One region of the Actinoallomurus sp. CA-150999 genome, then DNA from elsewhere that is predicted to be linked to it. Evidence: riboswitches for the same ligand, from Rfam matches in the RefSeq annotation. Region 1 holds a riboswitch; the other holds the start of a gene.
The links. A riboswitch is a leader RNA that binds a small molecule or an ion and turns the genes downstream of it on or off. The one in region 1 is predicted to bind guanidine.
Positions count from the first base shown of each region.

Region 2: linked by a shared signal. The riboswitch ahead of ACQP2O_RS33375 (CBU_0592 family membrane protein) and the one ahead of ACQP2O_RS03055 (MBL fold metallo-hydrolase) in region 1 are both predicted to bind guanidine.

Region 1 covers NZ_CP192063.1:612,654-628,158, forward strand. Annotated here, with positions in the region: gene ACQP2O_RS03045 (NUDIX domain-containing protein) at 45-545, opposite strand; gene ACQP2O_RS03050 (TetR/AcrR family transcriptional regulator) at 839-1,378, opposite strand; gene ACQP2O_RS03055 (MBL fold metallo-hydrolase) at 1,397-2,275, opposite strand; guanidine-III (ykkC-III) riboswitch at 2,288-2,355, opposite strand; gene ACQP2O_RS03060 (S1 family peptidase) at 2,510-3,241, opposite strand; gene ACQP2O_RS03065 (DUF4232 domain-containing protein) at 3,550-4,227, opposite strand; gene ACQP2O_RS03070 (RecQ family ATP-dependent DNA helicase) at 5,155-6,825, opposite strand; gene ACQP2O_RS03075 (dihydrofolate reductase family protein) at 7,110-7,502, shown strand; gene ACQP2O_RS03080 (dihydrofolate reductase family protein) at 7,510-7,734, shown strand; gene ACQP2O_RS03085 (YciI family protein) at 7,788-8,111, shown strand; gene ACQP2O_RS03090 (RNA polymerase sigma factor) at 8,108-9,349, shown strand; gene ACQP2O_RS03095 (hypothetical protein) at 9,496-10,380, opposite strand; gene ACQP2O_RS03100 (esterase/lipase family protein) at 10,757-12,088, shown strand; gene ACQP2O_RS03105 (hypothetical protein) at 12,178-13,287, opposite strand; gene ACQP2O_RS03110 (SdrD B-like domain-containing protein) at 13,439-15,505, opposite strand, start outside.
Region 2 covers NZ_CP192063.1:7,207,857-7,223,361, forward strand. Annotated here, with positions in the region: gene ACQP2O_RS33330 (GntR family transcriptional regulator) at 1-273, opposite strand, end outside; gene ACQP2O_RS33335 (beta-N-acetylhexosaminidase) at 270-1,793, opposite strand; gene ACQP2O_RS33340 (carbohydrate ABC transporter permease) at 1,815-2,660, opposite strand; gene ACQP2O_RS33345 (carbohydrate ABC transporter permease) at 2,657-3,586, opposite strand; gene ACQP2O_RS33350 (extracellular solute-binding protein) at 3,592-4,908, opposite strand; gene ACQP2O_RS33355 (cellulose binding domain-containing protein) at 5,301-6,701, shown strand; gene ACQP2O_RS33360 (GntR family transcriptional regulator) at 6,775-7,521, shown strand; gene ACQP2O_RS33365 (TetR/AcrR family transcriptional regulator) at 7,532-8,179, opposite strand; gene ACQP2O_RS33370 (CocE/NonD family hydrolase) at 8,283-10,154, shown strand; guanidine-III (ykkC-III) riboswitch at 10,202-10,266, shown strand; gene ACQP2O_RS33375 (CBU_0592 family membrane protein) at 10,280-10,537, shown strand; gene ACQP2O_RS33380 (LysR family substrate-binding domain-containing protein) at 10,560-11,243, opposite strand; gene ACQP2O_RS33385 (DUF5997 family protein) at 11,299-11,682, shown strand; gene ACQP2O_RS33390 (PH domain-containing protein) at 11,855-12,259, shown strand; gene ACQP2O_RS33395 (alpha/beta fold hydrolase) at 12,339-13,046, opposite strand; gene ACQP2O_RS33400 (TetR/AcrR family transcriptional regulator) at 13,172-13,741, shown strand; gene ACQP2O_RS33405 (hypothetical protein) at 13,970-14,203, shown strand; gene ACQP2O_RS33410 (hypothetical protein) at 14,542-15,114, shown strand.

The DNA of each region.
Region 1 (15,505 bases):
GGGCTCGCGCCGGGTGAATGCCGGCTGGTCGGTGGCGGCCCGCTTCAGGAGATCGGGTGGCCGTTCTCCAGGAGGACGGGTGTGCCTGCGGCCACCGCTTCCAAGCATGCGGCGATTCGGCGGGCCAGGCGTGCGTTGGCGAGATCGCCCACGCGCTCAGGCTCGACGAACGCGTACGAGGCCAGTTCCTCGGCAGGCAGCCGGATCGCCGTAACGTCGCGGTCGGACAGCACCCCGCCGTCGTAGACGAGCATCAGCCCCTCGGATAGTTCAGGCCGAGACGGCACCCAATCAATGGCCAGGACCCGCCGGACCGGCCGGTCCAACCCGAGTTCTTCGGCCACTTCTCGGCGGCACGCCGCGTGCGGGGATTCCTCCTTCTCGACGATGCCGCCGGGAATCTCCCACGTGGGCTTGTACGTCGGTTCGACCAGCAGCACTCGCCCGGCCGTGTCGCGGAACAACGCACCGGCGCCCATGCGCTTGCGCGGCAGAGACGCCGCGAACTGTTCAGGCGGCAGGGCCGCCGGACGAGGAGATTCCACTCGGCGAGGCTATCGAGGCGACCGCCTGCGTGGCCAAAACGCTGCTCATGTCCTACTCACACGACGTACGAGACGGTCAGGACGGTGACCGCGAGGGAGAGCATTCCCAGGCAGTTCAGCCAGAACTCCTTCCGGAGAAACCGTGCCCGGATGTGGGCGTAGACGGCGCAGCAGGCCTACCCCGTCGAGGCAGCCCTGGATGAAGGCCGGTGGACGGATCGACAGCAGTGCGTCAACAAACAGGACGAGGGCGAGTAGTGCCGTGGGCCACCAAAGGCTCGGGACGTCGAACATCATGCCTCCGATTGGTCCATGATGAGGCTGACGATGTCGCGAAACTGCTCGCGTCCGACGTCATCGGGAAGTGCCCCGTTCGACATCGTCATCAGGATGCCGAGGTAGGCGAAGTAAATCGATCGGGCCGCCCTGCCCGCGCGGTCCTCGTCGTGCCCCGCTCGGGGGAGCACCTGCTGGATCTCGCCGATCAGGGTCAGCCCGAGGTTCTGGAAGATCGCAGAGTCGTGTCGGCCACGCACGATCGTCGCCGCGTATTCGCGTGACAGCTCGCGGTCGAGCGCGAAGTAGTCAATGAACGGCTCGGCCAGCGCGATGACGTCGTCGACCGGGTCGGCCGACGGCTGTTCGGATCGGGCTCGGTCGCGTTCTCGGTGCACGGCATCGATCCAGCCGTCGAAGATCGCCACGAGCAGCCCATGCTTGTCGCCCACCGCCATCACGCTGCCCGCGCTGAGCCCGGCCTCGGCGGCGATCTGCCGGACGGTCGTCGCGTCGAAGCCCCGCTCGCGGAACAGCCGCTCCGCGGCCACGAGCACCTGATCTGTTCGTGCCGCTTATGCGCTGGGGCACAGGACGAAGAGCGGGAAGGTACGGCGGCTGGGTTGGTCGCCGATCTCCGTCAGCGCTGCGCGGATCTCGTGCAGGTGGCCTGTGGTCATCTGCAGTGGGGGTTCGTCGGGCTGGTAAACGGTGCGGATCGGATAGTCCACGCCCGGGTGCCGAGTCATTTCAATGTGGCAGCCGAGCACGTGGGTGACCGTCCGGTGGCCGCAGAAGTCGATCAAGCGATCGATCGTCCGGGCGAATGCCTGCCAGTCCTTGATATAGAGCCGGCCGGGGTAGACCGTGTCGCCGGTGAGGAGGAACCCGGTCCACGGATCGTAGAACGTGACCGCCGCTTCGTGGTGGCCCGGGGTGGCCAGGCACTCCAGCACCCGGCCGCCCAGGTCGACCTGCGTCACGGCATCAAAGTCGTCGGCGAATCCGAAGTACGGCCAGGTGGTGTCCTGCTCCGCGCCGACCACCGTGGTGTCGGGACGATCGGTGAACTGGCCGTCGCCTGCGATGTGGTCACCGTGCGGATGGGTGTGGAGCACCAGCAGTTGGTACCCGTGCCGAGGGTGACGGGCGAGCCAGGAGTCAACGAGCTCGTCGACCACCCGGCGAAGGGGGAAGAACTCGGCGGATGCGGTGGCTCCGGTGTCGATCAGCACAGCCCGGGCGTTGCCGAAGAGCAGGAACAGGAACGGCGCCTCGTAGTCGATCGCCATGTTCTGCCGGAAGATGAACGTGTGCTCGTCGTAGGCGTGGACCTGGATGTCCGGGTCGGTGTTGTGCTTGGCCGACGGCGAGCCGTGAATCCATCGGACATCCAGCGCACGAGGCCGGGGAGTCGCTCCGGTGAAGTCGATCAGGGAGGTGCGGGCACCCATGACGTCTCCTCGAGTGCGTCGTCTTGGCGGGCCGGGTACGGCGCACATCTCGTCCGGGGCAGGCACGTACTAGCCTCCGCCGCGACGGTAGCACGGCACCGAGCGGCTGGACCTCGCTCCGTCGGGTCGGTCGGAGCGCCCATCACAGCCGCGAAACTCAGCGTCGACGGCGGATCGACCATGCGCTGAGGCCGGTCCCCGCGCGGGGACCGGCCTCGGGGGTTGCGCTCTGCCCTATCGCTTCGTGACTTTGTGGATCCAGGCGAGTTGCTGGGCGATCTCCCCGGCCCCGGCCATCTTCTCTCGGTCGGAGCCGTAGAAGACGCCGAGCAGGGTCTCCTTGCCGTGTGCGCCGATGCTCATCACCGGGGCTCCAGAGTCGCCGCCGGCGGGAATCCCGGACACCTTCTCCAGGCAGAAGTCCGTGCCGCCCGGTTCGGCGTAGCCCTCGCAGCGGCGCGCGTCGGACCGTACGACCCGCAGCGTCGACTGCTTGAGCACGGGCGACTGGCAGGTGTTCTCATCCTTGGTGCAGGTGGCACCCCACCCGTACTGCCGCACGATCTCACCGGGGTGGACATGGGCCTTGGCCAGGCGCACCGGGCGGATCTTCATCGGCGAGACCTTGATGAGCATCATGTCAGCGCGCGAGTTCCCCGCCCGCTTGCCCACCGGGCGGACAGTGGTGCCCTTACGCATGTCGAGGTTGCCGACCCGGAACGAGATCCGCTTGTCGGCGACCGCCTGCCCCTGCTCGAAGAAGCAGTGCGAGGCGCTGATGACCCACTGCTTCGTGACCGCCGTCCCGGTGCACACCGGTTTGCCGTCGATGAGCATGCGCACCGCCCATGGGCCGTAAGTGCTCTTTGACCCGCCGATGACAGCCGAGGCCGGCCCGGACGCCATCACCGAGCCCGTCACCAGCAACAACGCGGACACCAACAGCACACGAACGCGACGCGCCATCCGGAACAGCTCCTCTTCTCGGGGCATGGCCTTACTGGTGGTGTAGATACGCGGTCAGATCAAAAAGTTTCCGATTACGCGTAGTTCGTCCTCAACCGTGGGTGTCTGCAGCAGGTGCTACGGCGGCGGCCGGTATCGCCGGAGTCGGTCGCTTGCTCGGTGGGGGTGCGGCAGGCGCATCCGGCGGTGGCGCTCTTGCCGAGAGTGTCGGCGCCGGCGGGTGGCCCGCTCTGACGCGCGCAGGGAGTGGGACCCACGTTCCCGCTCCCTGCGTCCCCGTATGCCTGCCCCGTCCCGTTCAGGGTGGATCAGGTGAAGTTGACGCCGTTCATGGTGGGCTGGAGTGTCCCCAGGGTGAGGCTGTCGCAGATCGGCGGCTGGTAGCCGTCGTCGAGGCCGTGGTAGGTGAGCGGGATCCAGGTGCTGTGCCAGGCGACGCCGAGGTCGTCGGTGGTACCGCCGGGGCAGCCCTTTGTGGTGTGCCACTTGGTTCCGGCGAAGGCCGAACTCCCGGGCCGCAGCGTGATTCTCATACCCGCGCCGGGGAAGTTCACCTGAGTCGCGGGAATCGCGGTGTAGTTGTTCTCCCCGCCCTTCCCGAGCGGCGTCCAGCCGGCCGGCAGGTAGCAGGTTTCACTCGACCGGTTGGTGAGGATCAGCGTGGCAGTCGCCTTTTCCGCTGCCATTTCCCCTTCCAATCCGTTAAGGCCGGGATCTTGAAGCTGCAGTTCGGCTTTAAGCTCGGATCCCATGCAGCTCGGCGTGTCACTCTGACCGGCGGTCGTCGGCCTGCTGCGCGTGCCGCCGCTTCCGGTATTGCGGGAGGAGGAGGTCGGCGCCGACGACGCGGTCGGGGCGGACGACGACTCCGGCGAATTACCCGACGCCGACGCGCTTCCGTTGAAGTTGCAGGCGGTGAGCGAAAGAGCGACCATTCCGCCACCACAGGCGAGAACAGCGGCGGTACGCAGACGCTTGAGCTCCATCGGTAAAACCTCCCGGTTGCTTACTGACTCGGTTAATCAGTTCGATGCCCGGTAATGGCATGGAGGTTCGCCGGGAAAGCCGGATTCCCCGTTTTTTCCGCTGTGACGGATGTCACGCGAACCCGGGAGGCCGGCAAAGAATCTTATTAGCCTCGATGTTTCGTGAGGTCGGTTGGGTCGCGCGGCGGTCTGGACCGACGCTCAGATCACTGAGGAGACCCTTGGAGGCTTCTCGGCGTGGACGAAGCATCGCGGTAAGAACGCAGATGCGGCTGGCCGATGCACGGCCACGGGCTGCCGGCCGACGCGTTGTACCAACGCCAAGGCAGGATTTGAGGTGGCGCTAACCGGGTGTCGTGTGGGGTGATTCCCGGGCCGGACGTCGGGCCGGAGGACGATAACGGCTGGCTCATTAGCTCCGGATCGTCCTGGCTCGGCCGGACTCAGCGCCGGGCGCCTTCTCGGGGACCCGGTCTTCCATGATGGTCACGGCCTGGCCGCGAACGCGGTCCCCGCATGCCCGCATGGGCGTACGCGGGGACCAAAAGAAACGGAAGGGTTTGAGATTGAGATTCACGAATCTGCTGCGCCGGATCGAGGAGTGGCGGGTTCTGACGAGCATAGGTATGTCGTGGATTGCTGACCGCTACCGTCACCGACGGCGGCGGTCAAAGCAATAAGCGAACCTCCGCCTGCAAACGATTGGAGGAGACCGCCCGCCGCTGGCGGGACGAGCCCCGGCGGCAGACGGCCGGAGGTGAACCCTGTCCCGCTCGGAAAGGCGCGCGCCGATCCGCGCCAGATGATCTCCCGGGCGGTGCCGTGACTACTCAACGGCATCTGACCTGGCCTTCTATGCTCAGCGCTCGTGTTTCTGCACCTCCATCAATCCGCGATGGATGGCCGCCTCACTTCATGGCGGGCTGCTCACTGTTCGGCGCCGCTCTCCGATGCGAGTGTCAGCAGGGAGTCGCGCTTGATCGCGACCAGGGAAAGTGTCTTGTAGCCGATCTCCTCGAACAGCACGGTGATCCGGTCGGGTTCGGCGCGCATGACCGTTCCCGGGCCCCATGCCTTGTGCACCACCTCGGAGTGGACCGGGAATGGACCGTCGACCCGCGTCGTGTCGACCGCCCCCGCGACGCAGTTGTCGCAGTTGTCGCAGGTCTTCGTCGTACGGGGCTCGCCGAAGTACTCCAGCAGATAGCGGCGGCGGCACCCGGTGGTCTCGGCGTAGCCGCGCATCATGTCGATGCGCGAGTCGTCCACCCGGCGGCGGCTCTCGTCCAGCTCCATCGCATCGGCCGCGGCCTGCTTGGGAGCGGGCCCCCGCTCGGCGTACCGCAGGTCTCCCCGGCCGCTCACCTCCACCGCCTTGGTGTGCTGGAGCAGGTTCACGAGAGAGGTCAGCTTGGACGGGCCGATGCCCAGCGTCTCGCGTACGGCGTGGGGCTTCACGGTGCCGCCGTGCTCGTGGAGCAGGACGGCGAGCCGGAGCAGCATCTCCTCGTCCGGCCGGCCGCCCGCGAAGAATCGGCGCAGGCCGAGGTCCTCCGACCGGTAGTACAGGACCGCCTCGGACGGCTCGCCGTCGCGGCCGGCCCGGCCGATCTCCTGGTAGTAGGAGTCCGGCGACTCGGGTGGGGCACTGTGCAGGACGTAGCGCACATTCGGCTTGTCGATCCCCATGCCGAAGGCGGAGGTGGCCACGACGACGTCGAGCCCGCCCTCGGAGAACAACGTGTGCACCCGCTCGCGTTCGGACGCCTTCATCCCCGCGTGATATGCCTCCGCGTGCAGCCCGGCCTCGGTCAGCTCTTTGGCGTACGCCGTGGCGTCGCGGCGTGTCGCGACGTACACCAGGCCGAGCCCGGACCGTCCGGCGGCGTCCGCGACGAGCGCGCGCCTCTTGGTGCTCTCCTCGGCGAACCGGCGGACCCGCAGCGTGATGTTGGGCCGGTCGAAGCCCCGGATGACCTGGTGGACGTCGCGGAGGCCGAGCACCTCCACGATGTCCTCGCGTACGGGCGGCGACGCGGTCGCGGTCAGCGCGATCACCGGGGGGTGGCCGAGGCGTTCGATGACCCGGCCGAGCCCGAGGTAGTCGGGCCGGAAGTCATGTCCCCAGGCCGAGACGCAGTGCGCCTCGTCGATCGCGATCAGCGAGGGCCGCGCCGCGGCGAGCCGGTCCACGACATCGGGCTTGGCGAGCTGCTCGGGGGAGAGGAAGACGTACTCGGCCTTACCGGCCCGGATCTGCTCCAGAGAGGCCTCGCTCGAGCCCGCGCGCTGCGCGGAGTTGACGACGACGGCGCCGCCCGCGTTCCGCTCGGCGAGCGAGAGCATCTGGTCCCGCTGCAGGGCGATCAACGGCGAGATCACGATGGTCGGGCCGTCGAGCAACTGGGCCGGGACCTGATAGGTCGCGGACTTGCCGCTGCCGGTCGGCATGACGACGAGTACGTCGTGCCCCTGAAGGAGGGACTGCATCGCCTCCGTCTGCCCGGGCCGCAGCTGCCGCCAGTCGAAGACCTCCCTCGCCGTCCGCTGAAGACGCCGCCGAGCCCCAAGCCGGCTCAACCCATTGCGAATCCCCATCCAGCGCCCTCCCTGACGGCACTCGTCGTTCGGTCCCCAGGACCGAGGCTCGATCATCCAACCAGGTCCGTACGACGGCCGGCGCCGGCTTTGCCGGTGTATGTGCGTCTCAACCGCGCCGCGCGCCGTCGGGCCAGATGGTGCGAACCGGGACGCGGCGCCGACGGGCGTCCCGGAAAGTTCTTCAACGAAATCCGGGAGTCGGTGTCGGATCGGGGCGGTGGTGTTCGTAGCAGGGGTGAGGCCGCCCACAAGGGGCGGCGCCAAGGTAGGGGACCGCGATCATGAAGCTGACGACCATGACTCAGGTCACCATCGATGGAGTGACGCAGGGAAACGGCCACGCGTCGGATGAGGACCGTAGGAACGGATTCGAGCGCGGAGGATGGGCCCGGGGGAAGGGCGACAACGAGACCCACGTGTTCATCAACCAGGCCTACCAGCGCGCCGAGGCGTTCCTGTTCGGCCGGCGGACCTACGAGCTGTTCGCCGCCTCATGGGGGACCTTGACGGTCCAGGACGCCCCTGGCTGGGAGTCCGTCGTGGAAGCGTTGAACACACGGCCCAAGTACGTGGCGTCGACCACGCTCACCGATCCGGCGTGGCCGGACACGACCGTCCTGTCCGGAGACGTCGCGGCCGCCGTCCGAGCACTGAAGGCCCGGCCGGGGGGGTGAGCTGCAGGTGCACGGCAGTGGCATCCTGACCCGGTGGCTGCTGGACAACGATCTGGTCGACGAGATGACTCTGATCACCGTCCCGGTGGTCGTCGGCCAGGGTGCGCGGTTGTTCCCCGACGCGGGCCCGGATCTCGCGCTCGACCTGGTCGAGTCGCGCGTCGACTCCAAGGGCGTGACGATCCAGGTCTACCGGTCGGCCGGGCGCCCGCAGTATGCGCCAACGGCGTGAAGTCCCTGACCAGCGAACCACGCTGTCCCGACACCACAGGAGATGATCTTCAGATGCAGTACCTGGTTTCCGTCGTCGATGACAAGACCAATCCCGGCAGCACGGACAGGCAGCCTGCCATCAGCGCGTTCAACGAGCGACTGATCGCCGAGGGCTACTGGGTCTTCGCGGGCGGACTCGCGGACACCGACGCGGCCACGGTCATCGACAACCGGGGCGAGCAGGCGGTGTTCAGCGACGGGCCCTTCGTGGAGTCGAAGGAGTACCTCGCCGGCGTCTGGGTGTGGGAGGCCCCCGATCTGGACGTGGCGCTCAAGCTCGCCGCCGAGGCGTCGAAGGTCTGCGATCGGAAGATCGAGGTACGGCCGTTCCAGTGAACGACGTCGACGTCCGCGAGGCGATCACCCGGGCCCACCATGAGGAGTGGGCCCGGGTGGTCGCCGCCTTGACCAGGCGTTTCGGTGACCTCGGCATCGCCGAGGAGGCGGCGGCCGAGGCGTTCGCGACCGCCGTCGAGCGGTGGCCGGCCGACGGCGTACCGCCCAACCCCGGCGCCTGGCTGACCACCACCGCGGGCCGCAAGGCCATCGACCGGATTCGGCGCGAGAACAAGCGCGACGACAAGCAGAAGGAGGCTCAGCTGGTGTACGACGGCGACCCGCCCGAGCCGGTCGGCGCCATCGACGACGATCGGCTCCGGCTGATCTTCATCTGCTGTCACCCGGCGCTGGCGATGGAGGCCCGCGTGGCACTGACGCTGCGCATGGTCGGCGGTCTGACCGTGCCCGAGATCGCCCGCGCCTTCCTGGTGGCCGAGAGTGCCATGGGGCAGCGGATCACCCGCGCGAAGGCCAAGATCAAGGCGGCCCGCATCCCGTACCGGGTGCCGTCCGCGGAGGATCTCCCGGCCCGCGTCTCCGGCGTACTCGCCGTCCTGTACCTGGTGTTCAACGAGGGCTACCTGGCGACCGGCTCCGACACCGATTCGGTACGTCACGACCTGACCGCCGAGGCGATCCGGCTCACTCGCCTGATCCGTGCCCTCCTGCCCGGCGACGGTGAGGTGGCCGGGCTACTGGCGCTGATGCTGCTCATCGAGGCGCGCCGCACCGCCCGGGTCTCGGCCGGCGGCGAACTGGTCTCCCTCGACGAGCAGGACCGTGGGGCCTGGGATACGGCGCTGATCGCCGAGGGCCACCGGCTGGTGCGCGAACGCCTCGCCGCTGCCGCCGCCGGGGTCGCTCCGGGCCGCTACCAGATCCTCGCCGCGATCAACGCCGTGCACACCTCCGCCCGCGACATCCGTGACACCGACTGGTCGCAGGTCCTCGCCCTCTACGACCAACTCGTCCGCCTCGACCCCTCGCCGATCATCGCCCTCAACCGGGCCATCGCGGTCGCCGAACTCGACGGCCCGGACGTCGCACTGGCAGCCGTCGACCGGCTTGAGAACACGCTGGCCGGCTATCACGCCTACCACGCCACCCGCGCCGAACTACTGCGCCGGCTGCGCCGCGGTCATGAGTCGCGCGCGGCCTACGACAAAGCCATCGAACTGGCGGGCAACACCGCCGAGACCGCCTACCTGACCCGCCGCCGCGACCAACTGCGGTAGCGCCCACGCGATCCCGATCAAAACCCCGCGCGTGTGCAGGTAAGTGTGCAGAGCCCGGTGGGGTTCGCATATTCCACGCGTGCGCGGCTGGGCTCACCGGCCGGTTTGGTCCACCCGGTCAGGCCATGGATGGCCGGAGGTTAGGTTCAGGACTTGCGGGTGAAGGTGAGGTGGTAGGTCTTACCGGCCTTGTAGTACGGGACGCCGTTCACTCCGGTCACGCCGCCGCTGTAAATGATGGACGGAGCCCACTGTCCCGGCGTCACGTACGCCGTGACGGTTCTCGGCGCCGTGAATGTCGCGAACGAATCCGCGCCCCGCCGGCAGGACGCCCAGGGAAGCATCATGAGAGTGGTGTCCGGCTCCCGGACGGTGCCCTTCAGTACTTTCACCGACAACTTGGCGAACGATGCGTGTGTCCAGGAGAACCCGGGCTCGGACGGGATACCGTAGGTCGGCTTTCCGATCGCCCAGTAGAAGGGGCCCGACCGCGTCGGTGACCACTCGACGGTCGCACTGAAACGGACGCTTCGGTTAGACGTTGGAATGGCATAGTTCGTCACGCCGTCGTAGTTCACCACGCTGTCGTTGTTGGCGATGCTGCCAAGGTAGTCACTGGCGACGCAGATGTCGGCGGAGTACATCACGCGATACGGGTGCGCGGTGTTCGTCGTCATGCTGATCCGCTTGCCCTGGCGGGCATCGAACCGCAGCGTGACGCGACCACCCTTCATGGTGAACGTCCGGCTCCCGATCGTCTGCGTGGCACCGGGGTTCGTGCCGTTCGGAGCGATGACTACGGCCACGCCGTAGTGGCCGTTGGGCAACGTCCGGGGCTTGGCGGTGGAGAACGAGTACCTCCGGTGAGTGCCGGTGTTGACGGCCCACGCGTGGGCGGACGTCACATGTCCCGAGCGGTCGACCGCCGTGATGATCAGTGAACCGCTGGCCGCCTCAGCCGGGATCGCGGTGCCGGCAAGGCAGAGAGATGTCAGCGAGGAGACGGCAGCTGCCCGTCGTGCACGGCCCATGATCGACCCACTTCCGTGATCTTTAGCGCTCAGGCAACCTAGCAGAGCGTTCCGCCGTTTCGCCCATATTTATAGCGATTTCAACCTGGCTGGCCCCACCACGGCCTCGCTCTGCCCCCACCACGAACACCGCAGCTCCGCCCGAGCAGGTGAACCCCAGATCAGGACTGGTAGGGCGCCTGGGACTCGAACCCAGAACCTATGGATTAAAAGCGTGCCTCATGAACCCTCTGGATATTTGTTCAGGTGGCAGACGCATTTGCCCCTACACGTCTTTTCTGAGCTGAGAATCGTTCCCGTTTCCTCGCGCGAACGGTGGACACACTGAGTGATGACACCGTTACAGTCGACCTACGCAGAGGCGGTAGCAGTCCTCATGACACAGGAAGCCAGGATCGACGTCGAGCTGACGTGGAATCAGGCCGAGGAGAAGTCCTCGGCCGAGAAGGTGGCGGAGTTCGCCGGCAATCTGCCGCCGGGGCCGTGGTTCGGCACCCCGACGGGCGTGGCGCACGCCGGCGACCGGCGGCCGAAGCACACCTGGCCGCTGCGGTCCGCCCGGCCGTACCGGCGGGAGATGGCCGTCGGTGAGGCTGCGGTCTACCTCGCCGACGGCCACGACGAACTCGAGCGTCCGTTCATCTTCGCGGACGGCTTCAACTACGGTCCTAGCGACCTGCCGGGGTTGTTCGCCCACTTCAACGCGCCCTACCCGGGCAGTGAGGTGGGCTTCCTCGACCATCTGCTCGCTGCGGGCATCGATGTCATCCTGGTGGGCTTCGAGCAGCGGCACACTCACATCCAGGCCAACGCCGGCGTGGTGATCAGCGCCATCAAGGAGGCCATCCAGCAGCGACGCGGCGACGCGCAGCTGATCGTCGGCGGGGTCAGCATGGGCGGCATCATCACCCGCTACGCCCTCGCCGAGATGGAAAAACAGAACCAGGACCACCAGACCGCGACCTACCTGTCCTGGGACTCCCCGCACAACGGCGCCTGGATCCCGCTGGTCCTGCAGCAGATGGCCTACTTCTTCGAGTCGCTGCCGACGGGGCCCGGGACGGTCAAGAAGGCCGAGCTGATCAGGAGCCCCGCCGCGCAGCAACTGCTGTACGCCTGGATCCCGGACGCGAAGTACGAAGGCCCCGTCGCCACCTCCAGCGAACTGCGCACGCAGTTCCTGGGTGAACTACGCGAGCTCGGCCAGTTCCCGAAGCGACCACACAAGCTAGGCGTGGCCAACGGCGCGGGCAACGGCATCGGCCGCGACCTGCCGCCCGGCGTGGAGGTGTTCAAGTACCAGGTACCGCTGGTCGTCTACGCCCAGGCGAACTTCCAGCCCGACGGCGGCGAGCGCAAGCCGATCGGTGAGATGCGGGCCGCCGGCCAGGTGCGACGGGGCTTCACCTCGTACGTCCCCGGCCTCGACGGCGTGCCCGGCGGCACCCTCGACTCCTTCGGCCAGATCGCCGACGAACTTGGGGCCGACATCCCGGAGACGTACAAGTTCAGCTGCTTCGTTCCCTCGGTGAGCGCGGTCGCGCTGGACTACGACCCGGCCGAGTGGAACGTCGACCCGTACGAGAATGTCGAGGCGGACGGTGTGAAAAGCGCGCTCGATGAGTTCAAGTGCGACAGCGAGAACACCGGGCACAGTCAGGTGACCAAGCCACTGGTCGACTGGATCGTGGAGCGAATCGTCCACTGACGCCAACCGCTGGGAGCATGCGGCCACTTCGGCGGGCTACCGACCCCGGATGGCCGCACTGCCCCCATCGGGAACAACGGAACGCTCATTTATAGGGGTGGGATGGGTGTAGGGAGAGTTCCGGCGCGGATGGCCGTGGCTTGGTGGGGAGTGAACGGTTGCTGGAACAGGCTCTGGTCTTGTTGCCAGGATCGGAACAGGTCCGCTATGAAGTTCATCCGGTCGCCTAGTTCGACCCAGTCGTCGGCGGCGCTGCCCAGCACGGTGTTGGGGGTGCGGTCGATGTCGTATAGCAAGGCCTTGAGTTCGATGTTGGAAAGATGGGTCAGGCCGGGCGGGAAGGTCGCTGCGAGGGTGGCCCGGCCGAGGTCGGCGCCCAGGTGCTGAATGGTAAGGCGGCGGGTCTGCCGGAAGTCGGGGGCGGGCATCCGGAGGTCCATCAGGTGGGCGGTGGCCATGGTCCGCCACAGCTGTGTCAGGCGCTTACGTAGCAGGGGCGAGGCAAGTGGGGAAACCTGCACCGGAACCAGCGCCTCGGTGATGGTCTCTTGCAAGCGGATCTGCTCGTGCAGGCCGACTCGCAGATTGGCCAGCAGGACGTGCTCGGCGCGTTCGGCGGCGTCGCGGGCGCGCATGGCGGCGTGATAGCTGTGCACGGCGGCGATCAGCAGTTCCCGGCCGCCCTGTCCGGTCGCGTCGGTACCCACCGCGGCAACGCAGCGTTCGAGCGCGTGGTCTTGGGCGGTGGGGTCGGAGGCGCCTGTGTACTCCTGGATCAGCTGGGCGTACAGCAACCCCAAGTCCTGGAACACCATGCGGTTACCGATAGCTACATTGTCGCCGACCTGCCGGACGGCGCGGGCGACCAGTTGAGGACCGACCGTCTGGATACGCTCGGGAACACGCTGGGCGAAGGCCGTCATGAGGCGGACCATTCGCGGGATGCCCTCACCGCGGATGAAGCGGCCGGCCGTGCGTGAAGCCCAGGTTCCAAAGCAACACCAGCTGACGTTGTCAGGACCCAGCAGTTCGGCCATCTCGATGGACAGGTCGTGGTACGCCTGGGTGATGCGCAGATTGCGCAGCACAGGGTCGGTGATGGCCGCTATCTCGGCGACCTCCTCCACGGTGACCCGGCAGGTCACATCCCGCGCGGGCGAGGCAGGAGTTGGCCAAGTGCCGGCGGCGTCGAGGGGCATGTGCGGACGATATCCAGCGCGCTTCTCGCCATGATAGTCACTAAAGGTGATACTAAAACTACTCTTTGAGAGCAGCTCGCTGTCGTTTGCGTTGGCGTCGTCTGCCCGCCCGCGCCCACTGGGGATCGCGGGCGGGCAGATTACCCGTCTTTCAGTGTTGTTTCAGTGTTGCCTGGCGCCGACGCTTCCGGCTCACGACGACGATTGCCGTGCCTGCACCGAGCAGCAAGGCAGCGATTGCGATCATCAGTAGCAGGTGGGACATACCTGTGAAGGGCAGGTGACCTCCGGGCCCGCCAGGCTTGCCCGGCTTGGTCGGCTTGGTAGGCGGTGGAGAGGTCGGAGGCGGAGAAGTCGGCGGTGCCTTGAGGATGTACACGCCGGCGTCGATCGTGTGATCAACTTCTCCCGACTTGCCCGGCGCCGTGACAGGTGCGTGTCCGTTGCACAGCTGCCCGGTCTTCGGCGGGATCACATTGGAGTCATGTGCCCGGTTGCTACCGGCCAGCGGGAGCGTGAACCGAAGCTTGGTGGCCGACGGCTGACCCGGCACCTTGCCGGTGTTCGCGGTACACACGTCGAACTGCACCGTGTATTTCGCACCCGGCGTGAGCTGGTAGGCGGCGCCGACCCCACCGAAGTAGTACTCGCCGGCGGCATCGGTCTTGGTCGTAGCGACCTGCTTGCCGCTGGCGCTCAACAGATTGATCGTCGCGCTCGGCAGCGGCACCTCCGCCGGATCCTGGATCCCATTGTGGTCGCCGTCGAACCACACCAGGTTACCGATCTGGATCGGCGCATTCGCCGCCGCATACGCGATATCGCCGAGCCCGCCGGCCTTACCGAACCCGTTCTGGCTCGGACCGACGAACTGGTACCCGTTGGCGGCATGGTTGTTACCGGGCCCTTGACCGGTCTCGATGTTGTAGTAACCGGTCCCGTCAGCGGCGTAGACGTCGGTCGGGTCCATCTCCGTGCTGACGACCCATTGCTGCTGCGGAATGTAGGCGACCGACCCTTGCGAGGCTTCGTTGTGCACCCCTTCGGGCTGGCTCGGTGCGCCGTTGTTCCGCACGTAGTCGCCCGGGAAGTATTCGACGACGCCGCTGTTCTCGCCGCCGTCGGTGGCGTAACTGGCGTGGTTGGGGCAATTTCCGGTGCCTTCCCACGAGTATCCACCGGTGGGCTTGGCGCAGGCCATGTTGATGTCACCACCGGACATGCCCATTTCCGCGGTGTCGATGAGCGGCCGAGGGTCCTGTCCACCCCAACTGAGAACGTCCATGAACCGGTCGCGGAAACCGAGGATCATCGAACCGTCACGGGCGAAGGCGAGGCTGGCGAGCTCGGGCTGCGGATCGACGAAGGCACCGGCGTATTTGAAGTTGTCCCAGGTCAACAGGTTGGTGTTCCACGGGTTCCAGTGCCTGACCCGGTCAGGTGCGCTGTTACCGCCAAAGACGGGACCGCGCTCACCGGTAAGCGAATGGGTCATCACCGTGGCGAATCGCTTGCCGTCGTAGGCGTAGACGACGGCTTTCAGGTCTGCGCGGTTCTGCGTGCTCTCCGCGCTACACACGCCGCCGACGTAGAGCGTGTTGTCATGCGTGGTAAGTCCGAACGGCCGCCAGTCGGTGCGCGCCGCGCAGCCCGGGTCCGGGATGGGCACCGTCGCTTTGGGTGCGGATGCGGTGGCCCTGGTCGCGTTGAAGCTGACCAGGGTCCGAGTCCGTAGGTTCACCGCGTACAGCGTCGAGCCGTCCTCCGACAGAGCCAGGCCGCCGATGCTCTCCTTACCTGGCGCGTTGGTGAACCCACCGTCCTTCTTCATGTTGGCGGTGTCGTGCGGCGTCACCGCGGCGCCCGGCACCTTCGCGAACAGGGTCGGCGCGCCCCCGCCGTTGGCCGGCACGGCGTAGATCGCGTCACCGCCCTTCGGCCCGTACGCGGTGTATCGCCGGGCGAACGCGCCCTGGAACAGCCGGTGCCGGTACCTGTCGTAGGCCAGCGCGAACGTCGTGCCCACCTGGGATTGCGTGTCGATCGTGGCCGGGCACGTCGCGTGGTCGGGACACGTACCCCGAACGTTCGTCCCGAACGCCACCAATGACCGGGTGTCGTTCCCGCCAGGACCATTCTGGATCGGCACGAAGTACCGCGAGTCCGGCAGCGCATAGTCGGCCGCGTCCCAGACCCCGGTGATCACCGAGGCGTTCTT
Region 2 (15,505 bases), 5.3 Mb from region 1:
TGCCAGGCCGGTGTTTCCTGAGAGTTCTTGTGTGATCTTTTGTGGGCTGGTGAAGGTGCCGCGGCCGTGGCGGCGGACCAGGAGGCCTGATTGGACGAGGTCGTCGATGGCGGCGCGGATGGTCGGGCGGGACACGCCCAGTGTCATGGCCAGTTCGCGTTCGGAGGCCAGGCTCGTTCCCGGGCTCGCGTTGTCGATGAAGTCGAGGATGTGGCGCCGAACCCGATCGCGTTTGGCGGTGGGCGGACGGCGAGTCCCGTTGAGTGCGGTCACGCCGCGTCCCGCCCGGAGAGCGCGCCGAGCATCCGCAGACGTTCCCGGTGAACCGTCAGGCGGCCCTGGAACTCCTCGTAGTCGCGCGCGCCCTCGCTCCACGCCGCCTCGGCCAGAGCGCACAGCCTCGGGAACGTCAGGTACCGGACGTGGTCCGGGGTCGGCATGAACTCCGTCCACAGCTGCGCCTGGGTGCCCAGCACGCCGGGGCGGGCCCCATTGCCCGGATCGGCGACCGGCAGGCCGCCCGCGAGCGGGTCGAATCCGTACACGTCGGCGACCGTGGTGACCACGCCGGGCTGGGCCGGTGGCTCGCCGGGCTGGATGCTCTGCGCGTAGTCCAGGTACGTCGACCGGTGCGGCGCCATGATCACCTGGTGGCCGCGTTCGACCGAACGTACGCCGTGACGCGAGTCGCGCCAGGCGGTCAGGGTCATGTCGGCGGGGAGTTCGCCGTTCTGTTCCGCCTCGTCCCAGCAGACGGCGCGGCGGCCGTGCTCGGTCAGCGTCTCCTGCATCTGCCGCAGGAACCAGCCGTGCAACTGGGCCGGCGTCGTGAAGCCCAGCTCCGCAGCACGGCGGCGGGCCACCGGGCTGGCCTCCCACTGCGTGGTCGGGCACTCCTCGCCGCCGATGTGGACGTACCGGGACGGGAAGACCGAGACCGTCTGCGCCAGCACCGTGCGGCAGAACTCCAGCGCCTCGTCGTGCACCCCGAGGATGTCCTCGCTGATCCCCCAGCTCGTCCAGACCGGAAGGGTCACCTCGGGCCGGTTGCCCAGGTGAGGGTAGGCGGCCAGGAGCGCGCGGGCGTGGCCGGGCATCTCGATCTCCGGGACGATGGTCACGCCGCGGCGGGCCGCGTACGCCACCAGGTCGCGCAGCCGGCGCTGGGAGTAGAAGCCGCCGTGCGGGACTCCGTCGAAACGCGTGCTGCCCGACGGGCCGACCATGGACTCCGAACGCCAGGCGCCCACCTCGGTCAGCCGCGGCAGCCCCTCGATCTCGATGCGCCAGCCCTGGTCGTCGGTCAGGTGGAGATGCAGCACGTTGAGCTTGTGCAGCGCGATCCGGTCGATGAGCTCCTCGAGGAACTCCGGCGGCATGTAGTGCCGCGCGACGTCGAGCATCACCCCCCGCCACGGCAGCCGCGGCGCGTCGCGCACGGTCACGCACGGCCACCGCCACGCGTCCGCCGGGGCCGACGCCGGATCCAGCGCGGCCGGGGGCAGGAGCTGGCGCAGCGTCTGGACACCGTGGAAGAGCCCCGCCTCACCGGGCGCGGTCAGGAGGACCTCGTGTGGGGAGATCTCCAAGCGGTACCCCTCGTACGGGAGATCGGCCGGCGCGATCTCCACGCGGACGGCCGGTCCGTACGACGTGCGAGGCCGGTCGCCCAGGTAGCCGGCCAGAAGGTCGGCGGGGCGTGCGGCGCCCGGTCCGGCCGAGAGATGGAGGGCCGCGGGAATGGCGAACTCACCGGGGTGGACGGTGAATTCAGCGGGGCGAGGAATTATCACGACAACCTTTCTCGAAAAGGCTTATCCCTTGACGGCCCCGGCGGTCATTCCGACGACCAGCCGGCGCTGGATGAGCATGAAGAAGACCACGATGGGCAGCGCGAACAACGTCGAGCCTGCGATCAACCCGCCATAATCGGTACCGATGTTGGTGGAGAACGACGCCAGCCATACCGGCAAGGTGTACCGGGACTGGTCCTTCATCATCACGTACGCGTAGATGTAGTCGTTCCAGGCGACGATGGATGAGAATACGCTGGCGGCGATGATGCCCGGCATCACGAGCGGGAGCAGCACCTTGCGGATCACGGTGAACCGGCTCGCCCCGTCGACCATCGCGGCCTCTTCGAGCTCCACCGGTACGCCGTGCAGGAATCCGCGCATCACCCAGATCGTCAGAGGCAGCACGAACGCCGAATAGGTAACGATCAGCCCGATCAGGGTATCGAGCATGTTCAGGCTCTTCATGCTCAGGAACAGCGGAATCAGCAGCGCCGGCCCAGGGATCATCTGGATCACCATGATCCCGATGAGGAATCCACGGCGCCCGAAGAAGCGAAAGCGCGTCAGTGCGGTCGCCGCGAGAAAGGCCACCGCGACGGACAGCGTCACGACCACTCCGGTGACGATGACGCTGTTGACGACGTAGTCGGCGAAATGCGGTTTGCGCAGGGCATCACCGAAATTAGCAAGGCTCAGCGGGAAGGGCAGGAACTTCGGCGTCGGTCTGAGCGTGTCACCGGACGGCTTGAGCGCCGTGTTGACCATCCAATAGACCGGGAACATCCAGACGGCGCAGAAAAGAACGGTTCCGATGTTCAGCGCGATGCGGGCCGGTCGGACTCTTCGCACCCTGTCGTTTTTCACGCGACTTCTCCCGCCCGCACCAATCGGCGCACGTAATACCACGTCAATGCCGTGAGAAGGACGGTCGCGAGGACGGCGATCGCGGCGCCCTGCCCGTACGACTGGCTCGCGAAGGCCCGGCGGAACGACCAGACGACGAGCGTGGTCGTCGCACCGTCCGGGCCGCCGCCGGTCAGCAGCCAAATCTGGTTGAACACGTTGAAGTCCCAGATCACCGACAGGACGGTGACGAGCAGCAGGATCGGCCGCAGGAACGGCACCGTGATCACGCGGAAGCGCGTCCAGTACCCGGCGCCGTCGAGCGCGGCGGCCTCGTAGTAGTCGCCCGGGATCTGCGACAGCCCGGCGTACAGAGTGAGCGCGACGAACGGCACCGACTGCCAGACCACGAGCAGCCAGACCAGCAGGAGCGCGGACACCGTGTGCGCGGTCCAGTCGTACTGCCCGAGCCGGAGCATCCAGTTGACCACGCCGTACGTCGGCTGGAACAGCCAGGTCCACAGCATCGTCGCGGCCACGCTCGGCACCGCCCAGGCCGCGATCAGGCAGAACGTGACCAGCGTCCGCATCCGCCGGCCCAGCGCACGCATCGCCAGGGCGACGCCCGTGCCGATCAGGAGGGTGCCGCCCGCCATCGCGACGCAGACGAGCGCGGTACGGACCAGCATCGGGACGATCTCGTCGCCGTGGAGGACGGCGGTGTAGTTCGCGAACCCGATCCACCGCGTCCGGCCGCTGAACAGCGCCCGCAGCCCGTAGTCCTGGAAGGAGATCAGCACCAGCCGTACGAGCGGGTACCCGATGACCAGGGCGAGGACCAGCGCGGCCGGAGCCAGGAGCACGTACGGCAGCGCGGAGCGGCGGCGCCGGGCCCGGGGCTCGACGGCCTCGGGCGCGACGGTCGCCCGCGTGGCCAAGGTTTCCATGCGTGTCACTGGGATGCGTTCAGCGCCTGGTTCAGGTGCTGATCGAAGGATTTCGCGGCGTCGGCGATCGGCGTCTTGCCGGTGGAGATGTCACCGAAGAAGGTCTGCAGCGACTTGTCGCTCTCGATCGTCGCCCAGCCGGGGCTCGCCGGCGTCGCGACGCTGCGCTTGGCCGCGAACGAGAACGCCTTGAACAGCTCCGGGCGCGACCCGGTGGTCTGGTCGATGAGCTGGGACGAGACCGGGGTCCAGCCGTCGATCCCGTCGATCGCGCCCGTCTGTACGGCGGTACTGGTGGCGGCCTTGAGGTAGGCGAGGGCGAGGGCCTGATTCGGGCTCTTGGCCGCGATCCCCAGGTCCGAGCCGCCGAGGAAGACCGGTTGGCTGCTGCCTGCGCCGGCGCCGGGGAGCGGGAACGTGCCGAGCTGCCCCTTGAGGGACGGCTTGATCTTGAGGATGGAGTTCACGCTGGTGTTGAGGATCGCTGAGGCCTTCTCCTGGGCGAAGATCGCGTTGTAGTCCGGGGTGAGGTTGAACAGGTTGCGCGAGGCGGGCGTGGAGTAGGTGTTCTGGAACTGCTTCCATGCCGCCAGCCCGCGCTGGGCCTGCGGCGATTCCAGCGCCCCGGTCCACTTGTCACCGTTCTTGGTGGCCAGCTCGCCGCCCGCGTCCCAGACGAATTGCACGCCGCCGAACCAGTACTGGCCCGGCATGTAGAACGCGGAGAAGTCCGGCGCCGGGTTGGCCGCCTTGATCTTGTCGAGGTCCGCGGTGAACTCCGCGAACGTGGCCGGCGGCTTGGTGACCCCGGCCTTGGACCAGATCTTCTTGTTGTAGATCACGGCACGCTCGGCCGCGAAGAGCGGCGCGGCGTACAGTCGGCCGCCGATCGTCGCGGGTCCGACCAGACCGGGCAGCCAGGTCTGCCCCTGCGCGAGGGTCTGCTGCACTGCGGAGATGTCCGACAGACCTCCGGCGGCGGCGAACAGCGGGACGTCGGTGTTGCCGATCTCGAGCACGTCCGGCGGATTGTTCTGGGCCAGCGCAGTCGTGATCTTGGTGTTGATGTCGTCCCATTCCTGGGTCTGCACCTTCACCGAGGCGCCGGTGGCCTTGGTGAACTCGGTGTTGATCGCCTTGATCGCGACGTCGGACAGATCGCCGTTCATGTACCAGACGGTGAGCGTCTTTCCGGTGCCGGAATCCGGCCCGGCGATCTTCGCGGCGGACCTGGAGGCGGTGCCGCCGTCTCCGCCGCACGCGGTGGCAGTGCACGTGAGCGCGACGCTCGCCGCCAACGCGGCCGTAACACGTCTGTGCATGTCGATCCCTCCTGGGTGGCCAGAGCTCACCGCTCCGGCGTCGGCCGGTCGCGCCCCCGTCGCTCGGTGCGCCAGATGGTGACACTTGTCCATTGGTCATGTCAATGATGGAAGATCGCCGAGGCTCAAGCCACCTGGGCCACAGCCTCTCTTGCCCCGTAAATTCGGCAAAAGCGCGGTGAACCAAGGGTTGACAAGCCGGTAGACGGGGTTCATCTTGATGGCCATCGGCCACCGCAGAACTGACCGTTGGTCAGGTCTCTGATCGTACGCGGCGTCTTCATTCGTCCGTGGGGGCACGCGCGCGTACGGTGCCGTCCGCCCGCGTCCGGCCGGCGCCCCGGCCGCGGGCGGCGGGGCCGATCGTGTCCGCCCGCCACGCAAGGAGAACCATGCGGCTTCACCCCGCCCTCAGACGCCTCGCATCCGGACGTCGCCGCACCGCCCTGCTGACCGCCCTCGTCCTGTTCGGCGCCACCGTCATGACGGCCGGCCTCCTCACCGGCGGCCCGGCCCAGGCGGCCTCGAGCCTCCAACTGCAGTACCGGACGACCGAGACAGGAGCCACCGCCGGGGACATCGAGCCCTGGTTCCAGGTCGTCAACACCGGCTCGTCGTCCGCGTCGCTGTCCGGCGTCACGATCCGCTACTACTTCAGCGCCGACACGACCGTCCCGTACGTCTTCACCTGCGAATGGGCGGTGATCGGCTGCTCCAACATCTCCGGTACGGTCGGCGCGCTGAGCGGCGGCCCGGCAACGGCCGACCACTACGTGGAGGTGGCCTTCGGGTCGGGCGCCGGCTCGCTGGCGCCCGGCGCCTCAACCGGCGACCTGCAGCTACGGCTCAACCGGCAGGACTGGCAGCAGGTGAACCAGGCCAACGACTACTCGTTCAAGAACCAGACCTCGTACGGCTCGTCCGACACCGTCACCCTGTCGGTGAACGGCACCGTCGTCTCCGGGACCGCCCCGGGCGGGACCTCCACGCCGCCGACGTCACCGCCGCCGAGCGGCAGCGGCGTCCTGTTCGACGACTTCCACTACACCGGCCCCACCGATCCGAACCTCGGCGCGCACGGCTGGTCGATCCGCACGGGCGGGGGCGGCCCGGGCATTCAGGGCACCTGGTCGGCGAACGCCTTCAGCTTCCCGTCGGACTCCACCGCCCAGGGCGGCAACGTCATGAACCTGGCGGCGACCACCGACGGCACGACCAACGGAACCACCCAGGCCGAGATCGACACGGTCCAGCGCAAGTTCTTCGAGGGCACGTACGCGGCTCGTGTGTACTTCAACGACGCCCCGACCACGGGTCCGAACGGCGACCATGTCAACGAGACCTTCTACACGATCACGCCGGACGACTCGCTCTACAGCGAACTCGACAACGAGTACCTGCCGAACGGCGGCTGGGGCGCGCCCGGCCCGACGCTGTACACGACCACCTGGTACAGCGCCGACGCCATGGACCGGCAGACGCACAATGTCATCTCCAGCCTGCAGGGCTGGCACACGCTGCAGATGACCGTGGCGGGCGGCACCGTGACGTACTACGTCGACGGCAACGTCTACTTCTCCACCACGGGCAAGTACTACCCGCGAGAGAAGATGACCATCGACTTCAACGAGTGGTTCATCGACCTCCCGTTCAGCGGTGCGCGCACGTGGAACGAGAAGGTCAACTGGGTGTACTACAACGCGTCCGGCGCACTCACGCCGGCGCAGGTCACCAGCGCCGTGAACGGTTACTACAGCGCGGGCACCCACTTCACCGACACCGTCCCGAACTGAATTCAGGCAGGCCCCGGGCCGTACGACGACTCTCGTACGGCCCGGGCGGCCGTCTTGTTGAGACCATGGGGCCGTGACCGGCACCGAGCAGAGATCCCCCCGTACGCCATCGACCCCTAAACGCGATCGGGTTCGGCGCCACATCCTCGACTTCATCGACAACGCGAGCCCGGGAACGAGCCTGGCCTCCGAACGCGAACTGGCCATGACACTGGGCGTGTCCCGCCCGACCATCCGCGCCGCCATCGACGACCTCGTCCAATCAGGCCTCCTGGTCCGCCGCCACGGCCGCGGCACCTTCACCAGCCCACAAAAGATCACACAGGAGCTGTCGGGAAGCACCGGCCTGGCAGCCCCTCCGGCGCAAGGTACGTGGAGCAGTCGTGTGGTCGACTTCACGATCGCCCCGGCGGGCTGGTCACGAGCGTCGCGGCTGAACATCGACCCCGACGACGAGATACTGCGCGTGACACGCGTACGGCTCGTCGACGGAGAACCGATCGCGATCGAACGCCTCGAGCTTCCGGCAGCGCTGGTTCCGGGGCTTGCTCCAGAGGACATGGAGACCGGGAACTTCTACCAGTTGCTACGGGAGCGGTACGGGATCAACGTCACCGAGGCGGTCCAGACACTCGAGCCGAGCGTCACCAACCCCGAACAGGCCGACCTGCTGGACGTACCTGCCTTCTTCCCGATCATGCACATCCAACGCACCACCCAAGACGACACCGGACGCACCATCGAATACGCCCAATCCGCCTACCGCGGCGACCGATACCGCATCACCACAAAACTCCACTTCGACCACACCTCCGGGTAGGTTCCCCGACTTATCGGCCTGGTGCACGCAGGAGGCCGTTGACCAGATCGTCGAAGAGCGCGGCGAGTTCGTCGTCGGTGATGGCGTCGGGGCGGGTCAGCACCAGACGCCCGAAGTGCTCGGCGGCGGCGACTACGGCGTGGGCCGTCCAGAGGTGATGGCGGGCGGTGGCGGCGTCCAGGTCGCGGCCCCTGCCGATGAAGTCGGCGAGGGCTTTGCGGACGGCCTCGCGACCCTGCTCGATCCGATCGAGGACGGGCGCTGGTGTCTGCGCACCGGTAACCAGGACGGGCGTCCATGTCTGCGGGTTCTCGCGTACGGCCCGTGCCCATGCGCGGGCGATGTCTCCTGCGAGGTGCTTCGAGGTGAGACGACGCGGATCCTGCGGGAAGGCGGCCAGGAGCTGGGTGACGGCATCACTCTGGGTCCGGTCGAGGAGCGCGGTGAGCAGGAGTGGAAGTTTGGCATACGCGCCGTAGACGACCGGCTTGGTGACCCCGGCCTCCTGGGCGATCGCGTCGACGGTGAGGCCGGCGTACCCCTCGCGGACGATGAGCGCGAGTGCCGCGTCGAGCAGCTGCCGGCGGCGCTGCTCGAGGGGCATCCGGGGTGCGTACGCGCGTCGCTGTCGTCGCATGCCCCCCTCTGCCTTCGTCACGCCGGACAGGGTAGCGGCCTTTCGAACGAGTGCCCCTTGACAATTACTACCATGACGTAGCAATTTACTACGGCCCGGTAGTAAATGCACCCACAGGGGACCCATGAAGGTGAACGCTCGCTCGTTGATGTTGCTGCCCGTCCTTGCGCTGGTGCCCGCGTCCGTTGCCGCGGTGCGCACCCAAGCGGACTCGGCACCGCTTGCCGACGGCTGGAAACCGCGACCCGCACAGTGGCACAACACCGTGACGCGCCAGGACCTGGCGATCCGGATGAGTGACGGGAAGATCTTGCGCGGTGACCTCACGCTTCCGGCGACCGCCGACGGCAAGGCCGTGAAGCAGAAGCTGCCCGTGCTGGTGACGATCACGCCGTACAACAAGCGGCTGCCGATCGGCACCAACAGTGGCGCTCTCCTCGGCACCAACGTCCCTGCCGACTACTTCGTCGACCGTGGCTACGCGGAGCTCTGGGTCGACGCGCGTGGCACGGGCAGCTCCGAGGGCCGATGGTCCGCGTTCAGCGAGCGGGAGAACAAGGACGCCGGCGAGGTCGTGACCTGGGCGCACAGGCAGCCGTGGAGCAACGGCAAGGTGGGCATGCAGGGCGGTTCCTACCTCGGCATCGAGCAGCTCTTCGCTGCCGAGCAGCAGCCGCCCGGGCTGAAGGCGATCTTCCCGACGGTGCCGGCCGCCGATCCCTACCGCGACGTTGCCGCCGCGGGCGGGGAGATGGACGCGGGTTTCCTGCCGCAGTGGTTCATGCTCGTCTCCGCGGCCGGCGCGATTCCCCCCGCGTTCAGCCTCAAGGAGCCGAGGTCGGCCCTGACCATGGCGGTCGACCACATCGCCGGCGGCGCCGGCGGCACCCTGCCGGAGGTGCTTTCGGGAGTGTTGGGCGGGGATGTGGCGTACGACGGTCCGTACTGGGCGAAGCGCAAGCCGATCACGCGCATCGACAAGGTGAAGGTCCCGACGTTCATCATCGGCGGTGAGTACGACATCTTCCAGCGCGGCGAGCCCCTGCTCTTCGAGGGAATCCAGCGCAACGGGACACCCGTGAAGTTCATCGACGGGCCGTGGAACCACCTCCAGGCCGGGTCGGGCAGGGGCAACGAGTTCGGTGCCGCCGGCTACGGGTCGCTGGCCGAGCTCGAGCTGCGCTGGTTCGACCACTGGATCAAGGGGCAGGACACCGACCTGGACCAGATCGCGCCGGTGACCTACTACGAGCAGGGCACCGGACGTTGGGTGCGGAAGCAGAAGTGGATCGCGAGCGACCTGTCCGCGAAGACCTTCAAGCTCTCTGGGTCCTCGACCACCACGGTCAAGTCCGGTGGCCTGACCACCGGCACCGCGGCAGCGGGGAGGTCGACACTCCAGCCGCTGCCGGTCAGCGGCCTGTGCACGCGCTCGACCGACCAATGGACCGGCGGCCTGGCGAGCGTGGTGCTCAAAGACCTGCCGTGCTGGACCGACAACCGGCCCAACGATGCCACCGGACTCACCTTCGACTCCGCGCCCGCGACGAAGACGCTGCGCTTCCAGGGGCCGATCAACGCCCACCTGTACGTCTCGACCAGCACCGGCGACGGCATGCTGTCGCTGGCGGTCGAGGACGTCGCGCCCGACGGCAGCGTCCACCGGATCACCGGCGGTTGGGAGAGCATCTCCCAGCGGGCGCTGGACAAGAAGAAGTCACGCTACCTGGACGGCAAGATGATCCAGCCCTGGCACCCGTTCCTGAAGTCGACGAAGAAGGACCTGACGCCGGGCACGATCGCGCCGGTGGACGTGGAGATCTTCCCGACAGGTGCGGCCATCAGGCCCGGGCACCGACTGCGGCTGGCGGTCGAGGGCTTCGACGTACCTCACCTGTCGCCGCAGCTGGACGGCGGCGCCAAGACGCTCGGGCCGATGACCATCTACACCGGCGGCGATCACCCGTCGTCGGTGACGATGCCGGTGCGGAAGTAGCCGTCCGGCTCAGCCGTCGCTCCACGGGCCCGTGATAAATTTGCGACGGTTTAGCGCAGCGGCGCTGCCCCGGACGAGTCGCACCGTACCCGGCCTGACAAGACGATGCGTTCGGGAGCGTCGTCATGGGGCAGTACGTCCAGATTTTCGGTTCGTTGCTCATCCTCGGGCCGTTCATACTGGCGCAGCTGGGACGTCTGGCACCGGCGTCGGTGAGCTACCTCGGCTTCAATCTCGCAGGGTCCGCGCTGCTTGCCGTCGACGCCGGGCTCGGCGGGCAGTGGGGGTTCCTACTCCTGGAGAGCGCATGGGCGTGCGTCTCGGCGTTCTCACTCGCCCGTACGCGCCGACGGCATCGCCGCTCGGCCGGGACCTCCCACTAGTGCCCTGCGCCCAGCCCCCTTTTCACGGCCGGCGGCGTGTCCGGCGGCGAGGCTTGGGAGTGGAGTGTTTTTGCGGGGGCTTCTTACGGGTGGGTTGTTGTTGGGGGGTGCGGCCACGGGAGCTGTTGGGGGTGCGGCCGCGGACGATGCCGATCAGTTCCTCCATGAGGTCGGTCGTCGCGGCCTCGAGCCAGGCCAGGCCGATTTGGGACTGGGGGGCGTCGGTCACAGTGCGGTAGGTGAGGTCCTTGCGGTGGTGGAGGCGGGCCAGAGACTGAGGGAGCAGTAGGACGCCTGCCCCCGACGCCACCAGTTTGATCGCGTCCGCCGTGCTCTCCGGACGGGTGAAGGCGGGCTGCCCGGGACGGTCGACCCAGGCCAAGACCTCGTCGAGCGGCTCGAACACATCCTCGTCGGCGAGATCGGCGAGCTCCACCTCCTCGACCGCGGCCACCGCGTGGTCCTTCGGCACCATCACCACGGTCGTCTCCAGGTACAGCGGGATCACGTGGAGGGCCTCGCGGTCGACGGGCAGGCGCACGAACGCCGCGTCCACGCCGCCGTCCCGCAGCAGGGGGACAGCCTCGGCGGCAGGCATCTGGATCAGCCGAAGCGGCACCTCCCGCACCCGCTCGGCCCACACCCCGGCCCATTTCCCGGGCGTCACCCCCGGCGCATAGGCCAGCCGGAACTCACCCTTGGTCATCTTCTCAGCCTAGCCGCGTCCAGACGGCTGCCTCCCGCTGGCTACGCTTGCTGTCATGAGCACGTCCAAGGCGAAGACCCCGCAGACCATGAAGCCGGTGACCGCGGCCAAGAAGCTGGGGATCCTGCTGTCGGCAGCGCCCGCCGAATTCCAGGAGGGCGTCGTCTCCCGGGACGAGCTGAACGCGCTCCAGGCCGACCCGCCCTCTTGGCTCGCCGACCTGCGCCGCATGGGCCCCCACCCCCGCCAGGTCGTCGCCGCCAAGCTCCGCGTCTCCGCCTCGGGCCTAGCCCGTGCCGGCATCACGGGCCCCCTCACGACCGCCGAGATCGAGACCTTGAAGGCCGAGAACCCCGACTGGCTAGAACGCGAGCGGGCCATCCAAACCGAGGTCCGCCAAGAGGAGCTCCGCCTCAAGCAGCAGCGCGCCAAGGCCTGACCCACCCCGCGTTGCCGCCATAGATCGTCTCTTGGGTCCCAGGGCGCCGGAGGCTCCGTCGATGCGTCGGTCGTCGGGGTCGGGGGGTGATCGGCACGGTCGCGGCCGAGGGGAACCGCGGCGGCCGCCCGGCCTCCTCATGTTCGATCCACTCGTAGCTGATGGGGGTCTCGTGAGGTACAAACTGACCGCGAAACAATGCCGGAATACCCTCGTGGTCTCGGCCGGCTTCCTGGTCGCAGGCCTTCTCCTCGCTCTCCTCACTCCCGCGGCCCTCGTCATATCGCTGGGCGGCCTCCTCGGCTGCGTCCTAGGCCTCCTGCAACTCGGCTCCTACACCGCGACCGACGAATCCGGCATCATCACCAGAAGATTCCTCCTCCGCCGCACCATCCCCTGGACCGACATCACCTCCATCGACACCAACACCGTCCGCAGCCTGACCACTGTCCAGGTGACCCGTGCCAACGGCCGCAAGGTCACTCTTGGAGCCCCCCGAACCGGTGCCGGCTTCGCCGACCCCGACTTCACCCCCGCTCTCAGCCAGCTCACCGCCCACTGGCACCAGTCCCGCTGAAAGGCGTGGGGGTATCTCTCCAGGGGCTCTGTCGCGCGACGCGCTGCTCGCCGACCTGGCCCGGTTCGACACCGATAGGTCAGCGGGTGGCCTTGGCGGCTTCGATGATCAGGTCGGCCACCGTGTCGGGCTGAGAGATGGATGCCGCGTGGGATGCCTCCGCGCGCACGATGTGCGATCCGGCGCGCTCGGCCATGAACTCCTGGGCCTGGGCGGGGATGGCGTTGTCGTGTGTCGCGATCAGCGCCCATGAGGGCAGGGTGCGCCAGGCCGGCTGGCCGGACAGTTCGGCTGTCAGCGCCTGCTGGCGTACCGGGCGCTGGGTGACCGCGAGGACGTCGGTGGTCTCTGCGGGCAGGTCGCCGGCGATGACGTCCTGGTAGTGCTGGGGCAGGATGCGCAGCTCCGGCTCGCCGTCGTACTCGGTCACGGTGGTGGTGTCCGGTCCCATCTTGGCGCCGGGGAAGCGGAAGGCGTTCTCCAGGGCGCTCTCGCCCTCGTCGGGCTGGAAGGCGGCGACGTAGACCAGGGCGTCGACGTTCGATGCCTCGCGGGCGGCGCAGGTGATCACCGCGCCGGCGTAGGAGTGGCCGACCAGGACGACCGGGCCGTCGACGGCCTTGGTGACGGTGGCGACGTACTGCGCGTCGGACTCCAGGCCGCGCAGCGGGTTCGCCGCGGCGACGACGTCGTAGCCCTGCTTCTGGAGCTTGGCGACGACCCCCCTCCACATGGAGGAGTCGCCGAAGGCGCCGTGGACCAGGACGATCGTGGGGGTGGTGCTCATGGGTTCCAAACCTCTCAGAGAGAACGATCAGTCTTTCTGCAAGAAAGACTAGTCGTTCTACCTCAGGGCTGCAACGCGACGGGGGCGACCGCCGAGAACGACTGGTCTTTCTTTATGATGGGCGTATGACGACCACCTCGGAGCTGCACCCCAAGGACCGGCTGCTGCGCACCGCGTCCCGCCTGTTCTACGCCGAGGGCATCCACACCGTGGGCATCGAGCGACTCGTCACCGAGGCCCAGGTCACGCGCGCCACCTTCTACCGGCACTTCCCCAGCAAGGACGACCTGGTCTCCGCCTACCTCACGGCCACCGCTGATGGCATCCGGGAGGCTGTCGCGCGGGCCCGGGAAGGCAAGTCGCCGCGCGAGGCGATCCGCGCGGTCATGGCCGTCCTCGGCGACACGACTCTGGAGGACGGCTTCCGCGGTTGCCAGTTCCTCAACGCCGCCGCGGAGTATCCCGACCGGAACCATGCGGTACGCGCGGTCATCGACGACCAGCGATCATGGCTGTTCGGGATCCTGCGCGACCTCTCGGCCGACATGGGACACCCTGACCCGGAACACGCCGCCCGGGTCCTCGTCCTGCTCCACGACGGCGCGTTCCAGGCCGCCGAACTCGACGACGCCGAGGTCGTCCGCGAAACACTGCGCCGCGCCGTCGACGAAGTGTTCCCCTCCCAGCAGGCCTGACGACGGTCCACGACAGCGCAATGGTGTGCCGCTCGAATATTGGGTCACGTGGCCTGAGCTGCGGCTATGCGGCGTGGTGGTATTCGCTGATCACGCCCGTCACGACAGATCTTCGCCGGATGGTCTGCAGGTCGGTGAGGCTGGCCGCGTCCCGGGTCGGCAGCGTTTCAAGGTCCGGTGGCCGTTGTTGCCGGGATTGGGGCGGTCGGGAAGCGTTGTAATGGACGCATGTACGTGCTGGCGGTGATCGAGCACCGCACCCGCCGGATCCGCATCTTGGGTGCGACCGCCCACCCGACTGCGTCCGGGGTGGCGTGCTCCGCCCGGAACCTGGTCATGGACCTTCAGAACGCCGGGTGCCGAGCCCGGCTCCTGATCCGGGATCGGGACGGCAAGTTACCCGCGCTCTTCGACGCCGTCCTGGCCGATGCGGGGATCGAGGTGCCGAGGGCGATCGTTTAACTCGAGGGCTTAAATGATCGCGCCTCCCCTGGCCGCTGCATATCATGGCGACGCGTATCAGGTCGAGAATAATTGAGAGCGATGAAGTTCACTATCAGGCCTGATGCTTAGGAAATGCGTTTTCAAGACGCGCCCAGCGAATTGGAGCCCGCTCATCGCGGGAGTGCTCGCAGCTGTCGTCGTCGCAGGGCGATGTCGGCCCAGCCAGGAAGGAACATCGGAATGAAGACCGCAGTCTTCCGTACAACTCTCGCCGCCGCAGTAACCGGAGCGATGCCGACTGCCACAGGTGGCATGTCGGCGCATGCCTCGGCAGACCTGCACATCAAGGTCACGACATGATCAAGGCTCGATGGTCGCGACGTCTTGGCACGCTACTCGCTGTCCCGGTACTCGCCTGTGGCTCGCTCGTCGCGATGGCGTTCACCACCGCCTTGCCCGCCCATGCATGCGGCACGATTCCCATTAGCGGCTCGCAGTCCGTCTATACTGATACCCCCTGGGGCGAAGAGAACATGGCTACCGTACAGCTCTGGTATAACGGCTGCACGGCCGGAAATCGGTTCGTCTACGCTACAATGAATTTCGATGATCCGACTGGCCTGCTCTGGGATTCTGCCGATTTCACTCTCACAGTTGGTATCGAGGACGAGCTCGGCAACTTCCCCTTCGGTAAAGCGGTCGTGCATGGCCACCAGGACGGCTTCGACTGCAGCTATGGCTGCCAAGCAATCGCTCACGCGGTCAATATTGACTACTACGCGGCACCCAAAAAGTTCAGAGCGTGGGCCGAGCTTAGCGACTACCCAGGCTGTGACCCCGCGCCTATCGCAACAGATTGGTGGGAGTTCTCCACCGGCACCAACGAACGCAACGGCGTCACCACATACACGAAATGTATAGCCGCATAGTGTGCGATCAGCTCGGCCCTGGCATGCTATGCCGCGTACGGCATAGCGTGCCGCGGCTCGAGCGCAAGCCCGACCGGCGGCCCTCACCTCATACCCGGTGTTCGCCCCCCTAACTTAGTCCGCCACCGTGACGGTCCCGGCCCGGACCGGCTTCGCCCGCCGGCTCTCCGACGTCGGCTACGGCTACCGCATCGAAAACTCGCCCGGCCAGCCAACCTCACTGTTCGGAGGCTTGTCATAACCTCCTGATCACGCCTTATGAATCTTGGGGTGGGTTAGCAGGGAGTGTTACAAGCGAGATCCGGAAGAGCTTGTCGAGTTCGCTGGGCCGGGCGGTAATGGCGATGCCGTCGCCCCTCCAGGCGGACGCATTTTTCGTCACGCGCCTCGG